2 regions of the Streptomyces sp. P9-2 genome follow, and region 2 is predicted to be linked to the other one. Evidence: riboswitches for the same ligand, from Rfam matches in the RefSeq annotation. Region 2 holds a riboswitch; the other holds the start of a gene.
What was found. A riboswitch is a leader RNA that binds a small molecule or an ion and turns the genes downstream of it on or off. The one in region 2 is predicted to bind cobalamin.
Positions count from the first base shown of each region.

Region 1: it holds a riboswitch for cobalamin, as region 2 does, so the genes downstream of both, ACQY0Z_RS16245 (cobalamin biosynthesis protein) here and ACQY0Z_RS23925 (energy-coupling factor ABC transporter permease) in region 2, are expected to answer to the same signal.

Region 1 is NZ_CP192633.1:3,553,447-3,557,425, reverse strand. Features, by position in the region: gene ACQY0Z_RS16255 (inorganic phosphate transporter) at 1-1,036, shown strand, start outside; gene ACQY0Z_RS16250 (hypothetical protein) at 1,065-1,286, shown strand; cobalamin riboswitch at 1,470-1,610, shown strand; gene ACQY0Z_RS16245 (cobalamin biosynthesis protein) at 1,730-2,671, shown strand; gene ACQY0Z_RS16240 (cobyric acid synthase) at 2,668-3,979, shown strand, end outside.
Region 2 is NZ_CP192633.1:5,245,194-5,249,172, forward strand. Features, by position in the region: gene ACQY0Z_RS23905 (MFS transporter) at 1-10, opposite strand, end outside; gene ACQY0Z_RS23910 (ATP-binding cassette domain-containing protein) at 188-1,048, opposite strand; gene cbiQ (cobalt ECF transporter T component CbiQ) at 1,045-1,794, opposite strand; partial or broken gene ACQY0Z_RS23920 (energy-coupling factor ABC transporter substrate-binding protein) at 1,970-2,323, opposite strand; gene ACQY0Z_RS23925 (energy-coupling factor ABC transporter permease) at 2,320-3,039, opposite strand; cobalamin riboswitch at 3,070-3,252, opposite strand; gene ACQY0Z_RS23930 (ABC transporter substrate-binding protein) at 3,472-3,979, shown strand, end outside.

The DNA.
Region 1 (3,979 bases), 1.7 Mb from region 2:
CGGCATCCGTCCCGAGGTCATCTTCGCCGCGTTGGTCGGCGCGATCCTCTGGAACCTCCTCACCTGGCTGGTCGGCCTGCCGTCCAGCTCGTCGCACGCCCTCATGGGCGGTCTGATCGGCGCCACGGTCGCCTCCGCCGGCTTCGGCGCGGTCCACGGCGACGTGCTGGTCACCAAGGTCCTGCTCCCCGCGATCGCCGCCCCGCTGGTGGCCGGCATCGCCGCGATGTTCGCGACCCGGCTCACGTACCGCATGGGCCGCGGCGCCGACACCAAGGCCTCCGAGAAGGGCTACCGCGCCGGGCAGATCGCCTCGGCCGGCCTGGTCTCCCTGGCCCACGGCACCAACGACGCGCAGAAGACGATGGGCATCATCACCCTCGCCCTGGTCGCCGGCGGCGCCGTAGCCCCCGACTCCGACCCGCCGATGTGGGTCATCCTCTCCGCGGGTCTCGCCATCGCCCTCGGCACCTACCTGGGCGGCTGGCGCATCATCCGCACCATGGGCAAGGGCCTGACCGACCTCCAGCCGCAGCAGGGCTTCGCCGCCCAGACCAGCGCCGCGACGGTCATCCTGGCCTCCTCGCACCTGGGCTTCTCCCTCTCCACGACGCACTCCGTGTCCGGTTCCGTCATGGGCGCGGGCCTCGGCCGCAAGGGCGGCGTGGTCCGCTGGTCCACGGCCACCCGGATGTTCGTCGCCTGGGGCCTGACCCTGCCGGCCGCCGCGCTGGTCGCGGCGATCGCCGAGTGGGTGTGCGGCTTCGGCAGCTGGGGCACCGCCGTCGTGGCCGTCTTCCTGGTCGCCTCCAGCGCGGCCATCTGGAAGATCTCCCGGCGCGAGGTCGTCGACCACACCAACGTCAACGACCACGACACCCCCGAGGCCGCCTCCGAGGAGCCCGCCGGTGTGGTCACCCAGGCGATCGCCGCCGTGACCCCGCCCCCGGCCGGCCCCTCCGAGGAACTGTCGGCCACCATCCCGGCCCCGGCCACCGCCGACCCGCAGGCCCCGTCGGCCGCCTCGACCGTCTGACCGCGTCCGGCACGAAGGAAGTAGCAGCATGAAGATCGACTGGGCGGCCCTCGGCTCCGTGTTCGGCGTCAGCCTCGTGGTCACCGTGGCCCTGGTGGCCCTGTTCACCCTCGGCATCTCGGGTCTGTCCCGCCGCGAGCGGGCGTCCGCCGAGGGCCGGTCCGCGGCCCTCGCGGTCACCGGCGCCTACGCCTGCTTCGCCACCTGCGCGGCGGCCGTGGGCTACGGCATCTACCTGATCATGGCCTGACCGACGGGCCGCACGCGTGAGCGGGCGGGACGGGAGCAGCGGCTCCCGTCCCGCCCGTCGCCGTGTCCCCGCCCGTGCCGGACGTGCGCGCGCGTCCACGGGCCGCTCACGGCGTTCACCCACGTGAGCCCCTCTGTGGGCCTCGGCACACTTCAGCCCCGCAGGTCAAAGGCAAGTTGACGGCCCTTCCAGGGGCATGGTGGACTGCCTCCGCCAATACGGCGGCAGGAGAGGAAGCCGGTGCGAATCCGGCGCGGTCCCGCCACTGTCACCGGGGTGCGAACCCCGGGAGCCAGGAACTCTCGCCGCCGGTCTCGTCGAACCAGGGCGCGGACACCCTGAGTGAGGACATATCGCCATGCGCGGCAGCCTGCCGAGGTCGACCAGCGACACCCCACCCCCCTTCGGGGCCGTACCCTCCGGATCCGTCACCGGCTGAACCCATGGGTGCCGATCGCGTGTTCGCGTACGGCGCCGCCGCCGGCCTCCTCGGCGACCTGCTGCTCGGCGATCCCCGCCGCGGTCACCCGGTCGCCGCTTTCGGGCGGGCCGCGGCTGCCGTGGAGCGGGTGCTGTGGCGGGACGACCGTGGCCGCGGGGCCGTGCACACCGCCGTGTGCGTCGGCGGCGCCGTCACGCTCGCCGGCCTGGCCGCCCGCGCCGTACGCCGTTCCCCCGCCGCCTCCGTCGCCCTGACCGGCGTCGCCACCTGGGCCGTCGTCGGCGGGACCTCGCTGGCCCGGGAGGCGCGCGCCGTCGGGCGGGCGCTCCAGGACGGGGACGTCGAGGCCGCCCGCGCGCGGCTGCCGCACCTGTGCGGCCGTGACCCGCAGGCGCTGGACGCCGACGGAATCGCCCGCGCCGTGGTGGAGTCCGTCGCCGAGAACACCTCCGACGCCGTGGTGGGCGCCCTGGTGTGGGGCGCGGTCGCCGGGGTGCCGGGCCTGGTGGGCTTCCGGGCCGTCAACACCCTGGACGCGATGGTGGGTCACAGGTCGCCCCGGTACCTCCGCTACGGCTGGGCGTCCGCCCGGCTCGACGACGTCGCCGGCTGGCCGGGCGCGCGCCTGACGGCCGTCCTCGCCGCGCTCACCGGTCCCGACCGGCGCGGGGCGGTACGGGCCTGGCGCGCGGACGCGGCGAAGCACCCCAGCCCCAACGCCGGTCCCGTGGAGGCGTCCTTCGCGGGCGCGCTCGGCGTGCGGCTCGGCGGAACCCTCTCCTACGGCGGGCGGGTCGAGCACCGGCCCGTCCTCAACGGCGGCGGACGCCCCGTCGCCGTCACCGACATCGACCGGGCGGTGCGCCTGTCGCGGCGCGTCGGCTGGCTGGCGCTGGCGGCCGGGGTGGCCGCGCGGCGCGTGCTGAAGGGACGTGCCCAGTGAGCGGTCGCGGACTGCTGGTCGCCGGGACCACCTCGGACGCAGGCAAGAGCGTGGTCACCGCCGGAATCTGCCGGTGGCTGGTGCGCCAGGGGGTGAGGGTCGCGCCGTTCAAGGCGCAGAACATGTCGCTGAACTCGTTCGTCACCCGCGAGGGCGCCGAGATCGGCCGCGCGCAGGCCATGCAGGCGCAGGCGTGCCGGGTGGAGCCGACGGCGCTGATGAACCCGGTGCTGCTGAAGCCGGGCGGCGACCGGTCCAGCCAGGTGGTGCTGATGGGCCGCCCGGTCGGCGAGATGAGCGCCCGCGGCTACCACGGCGGCCGCCAGGAGAAGCTTCTCGGCACGGTCCTGGGCTGCCTGGAGCAGCTGCGCGCCGCGTACGACGCGGTGATCTGCGAGGGCGCCGGAAGCCCCGCCGAGATCAACCTGCGCCGCACCGACATCGTGAACATGGGGATCGCGCGGGGCGCCCGGCTGCCCGTGCTGGTCGTCGGGGACATCGACCGGGGCGGCGTCTTCGCCTCCTTCTTCGGCACGGTCGCCCTGCTCTCCCCCGAGGACCAGCAGCTGGTCGCCGGGTTCCTGGTGAACAAGTTCCGCGGGGACGTCTCCCTGCTGGAGCCGGGCCTGGAGATGCTGCACGGCCTCACCGGGCGGCGCACCTACGGCGTGCTGCCGTTCCGGCACGGGCTCGGCATCGACGAGGAGGACGGGCTGCGCGTCTCCCTGCGCGGCGCCGTGCGGGAGTCCGAGGTGGCCGCGCCGGCCGGCGAGGAGGTGCTGCGGGTCGCGGTGTGCGCGGTGCCGCTGATGTCCAACTTCACCGACGTCGACGCGCTGGCCGCCGAACCGGGCGTCGTGGTGCGGTTCGTGGACCGGCCGGACGAACTCGCCGATGCCGACCTGGTGGTGGTGCCCGGCACCCGCGGCACCGTGAAGGCGCTGCGCTGGCTGCGCGAGCGGGGTCTCGCGGACGCGCTGGTGCGGCGGGCCGCCGAGGGCCGGCCGGTGCTGGGCATCTGCGGCGGCTTCCAGCTGCTCGGCGAGCACATCGAGGACGACGTGGAGAGCCGCGCGGGACATGTGGACGGGCTCGGCGTGCTGCCCGTCCGGGTGCGGTTCGCCCGCGAGAAGACCCTGGCCCGCCCCGTCGGCGAGGCCCTCGGCGAGCGCGTCGAGGGCTACGAGATCCACCACGGGATCGCCGACGTCAACGGCGGAGACGCCTTCCTGGACGGCTGCCGGGTCGGCGGCACGTGGGGCACGCACTGGCACGGGGCGCTGGAGTCGGACGGGTTCCGGCGGGCGT
Region 2 (3,979 bases):
GGTCGGTCAAGGTGGGGCTCCGCCGGGGATGGTGGGAACGAGGGGCAGGCAGGCGACGCTCCCGCTCACCCACCGGGTTTGAACAAATGTACACATCGAGCCGCGGACGCCCTTCCCGAGGCCGCGTGCACCGCCAGGAGGCCGGCACCGCTGATCAGGCCCCACCCCCGTCGGCCGGAGACGGAACCTAGTCAGGACGCCGTTCCCCGCACTCCGGCAGTGCGGCCAGCGCCGCCAGTTCCTCCGGGGTGCGGGGACCCGCGTCCGCGGTGCCGGCCGGCCCCCGTGCCCGCAGGAACAGGCCGGCCGCCACGCCCCACGGCAGCCTGAGTCCCGCCGCCGTGAGGAGGTCCCGTCGGGACAGCATCTCCGCCGCAGGGCCGGTGTGGGCGCCCGACGGGGTGAGCAGCGCCGCGTCGTCGGCCCAGCGCAGGGCGAGGTCCACGTCGTGCGTGGCCATCACCACCGTCGTACCGCCCGCCCGCAGACCGTCCAGCGTCGCCAACAGCCGCTCCTGACCGTCGGGATCGAGCCCCGCCGTCGGCTCGTCCAGGATCAGCACCCGCGGCCGCATCGCCACCGCGCCCGCGATCGCCGTCCGCTTGCGCTGCCCGTACGACAGCAGATGCGTGGGCCGGTCGGCGAGCGCGGCGATGTCCAGCGCCTCCAGCGCCTCCGTGACCCGCGCGCGCACCTCCGCGTCGGGCAGCCCCAGGTTCAGCGGCCCGAACGACACGTCCTGCCCCACGGACGCGGCGAACAGCTGGTCGTCCGGGTCCTGCACCACCAGCTGCACGGTGCTGCGCAGCGCCGTCAGCCCCTTCCGGTCGTGCCGCACCGCACGTCCCGACAGCAGCAACTCCCCGCCGTGCGGCCGCAGTCCGCCGCTGAGCAGCCGCATCAGCGTGGTCTTCCCGCTGCCGTTGCGCCCCAGCAGCGCCAGCGCCCGCCCCTCGCGCACGGCGAAGTCGAGGCCGGTGAACACGGGCGGTCCGTCCTCGTAGGCGAACGACGCGCCCCGCAGCGCCACCAGTTCGAACTCGCTCACGACAGGGGCCTTTCCAGTACGAAGGTGAGGGCGGCCAGCGCCGCCAGGAGCGTCACGCTCGCGGCCGTGAACCGGGCGGACACCCGCGCCTCGGGCACCAGCACGCGCAGGGCGCCGTCGTAGCCGCGGCCCGCGAGCCCGGTCTGCAGCCGCGCCGCCCGGTCGAAGGACCGCACGAACGCGGTCGCCCCGAGCCCGCCCAGCGAACGCCACGTCGCCGCCCGTGTGGTGTGCCCGAGCCGCGCCGCCTGCGCCCGGTGCACGCGCCGCACCGAGTCGAGCAGCAGGAAGCTCATCCGGTACGTCACGAGCGCCACGTCCACCAGCGGCGCGGGCACCCCGGCGCGCACCAGGCGCGGCAGCAGGTCCGACATGGGTGTGGTGAACGCGAACAGCAGCACGCCCAGCGAGGCCGCAGAGGTGCGCAGCAGCAACTCCCCGGCGCGCAGCGGCCCGTCGGGGGCGGGTGACACGAAACCGCCGGGCCCGCCCACCCGCACCAGCAGGGTGAGCGCCCCGGTGACGCAGAACCCCAGCGGCACCCGGTAGGCCCGCCACAGCCGCCCGGCCGGCACCCCCGCCGGACCGAGCAGCAGCGCCAGCGCGGTGACCAGCACCAGCGCGGCGCCGGGCCACGGGGGCAGGGAGATCGCGAGGACGGTGAGACCGAGGCCGAGGACGGCCTTGTCCACGGGATGGCGGCGGCGCCAGCGGCTGCTGTGCGCCGCCGCGTCGATCGGCAGCACAGGCGTGTCAGTCCCGTCCGCCGTCGGCGCCGGAGCGCACCTCCGCGTCGCCCGTGTCCTCAGCGCCGCCCCGCTTGTGTGCCGTGTCCGGGGCCGGTACGTCGCCCCGCTCGTGTGCCGTGTCCGGGGCCGGCAGGCCGTCCCGCTCATGCACCCCGTCCGGGGCCCGCAGGCCGGCGGCCTGCTCACGCGCCCCTTCCGGGGCCCGCACGCCGACCCGCTCACGGGCCCGCGCCTCGCCCTGCCGCCGCCCGCGCCGCAGCCCGAAGTAGTACGCGAGCACGCCCGCGCCGAGCGCGGCCTGGACGGCGAACAGCGCCGACTCGATCTCCCCGGACGGAGGTTCGTACAGCGGGGAGAACCACGGTTCGTAGTCCGGGTCGATCTCGGTGATCGCGGTCTCCGCCTCGCCGTCCGCCCCGGCGAACGGCTCCTCCTTGTGGTCGCCGAGCCCGAACGCCAGCGGGATCACGGCGAGGGCGGCGACGAGCAGCAGGAGCAGGGTGTTGATCTTCGCGTTGCGGCTCATCGGGCCACCGCCCCGGCCGACTCGGCCTCAGCGGCCCGCTTGCCGCCGGCCGCCGAGGTGACCAGCACCCCGAGCCGGGTCAGCTCGCCCTTGCTGGACTGCACCAGCAGCCGCATCACCAGCACGGTCAACAGCCCCTCGCTGACCGCGAGCGGGATCTGCGTGACGGCGAAGATGGAGCCGAACTTGCCCAGTGCGCCCAGGAATCCGCTGCCCGGGTCGGGGAACGCCAGCGCCAGCTGGACGCTGGTCACGCAGTACGTCGACAGGTCGGCGAGGAACGCGCCGCAGAACACCGCGCCCATCAGCGGCACGTCGTACCGGCGCAGCAGCCGGTAGGCGCCGTACCCGGCCCAGGGGCCGACGACCGCCAGGGAGAAGACGTTGGCGCCGAGCGTGGTGAGCCCGCCGTGGGCGAGCAGCAGCGCCTGGAACAGCAGGGTGATGGTCCCGAGCACCGCCATGACCGGCGGCCGGAACAGGATCGCGCCGAGACCCGTGCCGGTGGGGTGGGAGCAACTCCCGGTCACCGAGGGCAGTTTCAGCGCGGACAGGACGAACGTGAACGCTCCCGACGCGCCCAGCAGCAACGTGCTCTCGGGATGTTCTCTGACGTCACGGACGAGCGACCGGGCTCCGTGGACGACGAACGGCGCCGACGCGACGCCCCAGGCGACCGCGTGCGCCGGAGGCAGGAAACCCTCGGCAATGTGCATGGCTCAGCAGACCCTCTCCAGCACCTCGTGGATGGTTGACGCGCCTTGGCCGGTCTCCTGGCTGACGGGTACCACCGCCCGTGCTCCGCCTTCCCGGGTCCCGAAGAACCCAGTGGCTGCCCGTGAGGGCCGGAGCCGGACTTCCCGATCACAGTGGCGAGGGCCGCACCGGTATCGCACCGATTTCCCGTCACCAAGGCGTGGTGACAGTAGTCCCCGTCGCGGCCCGGTGACAAGCGGCGACGGGGGCGCGGGGAGGGCGTCCGGCGGCTCGCACCCCGGCGCACACCTGCGCGTTCGGGCCCCGCGGCGGCCGGCCGTGAACCGGGTGACTGGGGGGCCGCCGTCCTGGGCAAGGTCTTCTTGCAACTAATATGCAAGAGCGACTTTCCATCAACAGTGCCTTCCGATGACAGGGGTGTGTGAGGTTCGATGACGACCCGACGACGCATACGGGGCGCCGCCGCCGTGCTGGCGACGGCCGCGGCGGTCTCCGCCTGCTCGGCGCCCGGCTCCGGCGGCACGGACGACGCGGTGGCCGGCGAGTCCGTGGTGATCGGCGTCTCCACCGAGCCCGACACCCTCAGCCCGCTCCTCGGCTACGGCAAGGACGGCAACTCCAAGCTGTTCGACGGCCTCCTCGCCCGCACCGCCGACATGACCCTGGAACCCGCGTTGGCCAGGGCACTTCCGCGCATCACGGACGGCGGACGCACCTACACGTACACCCTGCGCGACGGCGTGAAGTTCAGTGACGGCGAGCCGCTGACCGCGCGGGACGTCGTCTTCACGTACCGCACGGTCCTCGACGACGACACCAACAACACCGCCAAGAGCGAACTCGCGGCCGTCGAAAGCGTCCGGGCGGTGGGCGACCACACGGTCGTCTTCACCCTCCGCCACCCCTACGCGCCGTTCGCCGCCCGCACGGTCCTGCCGA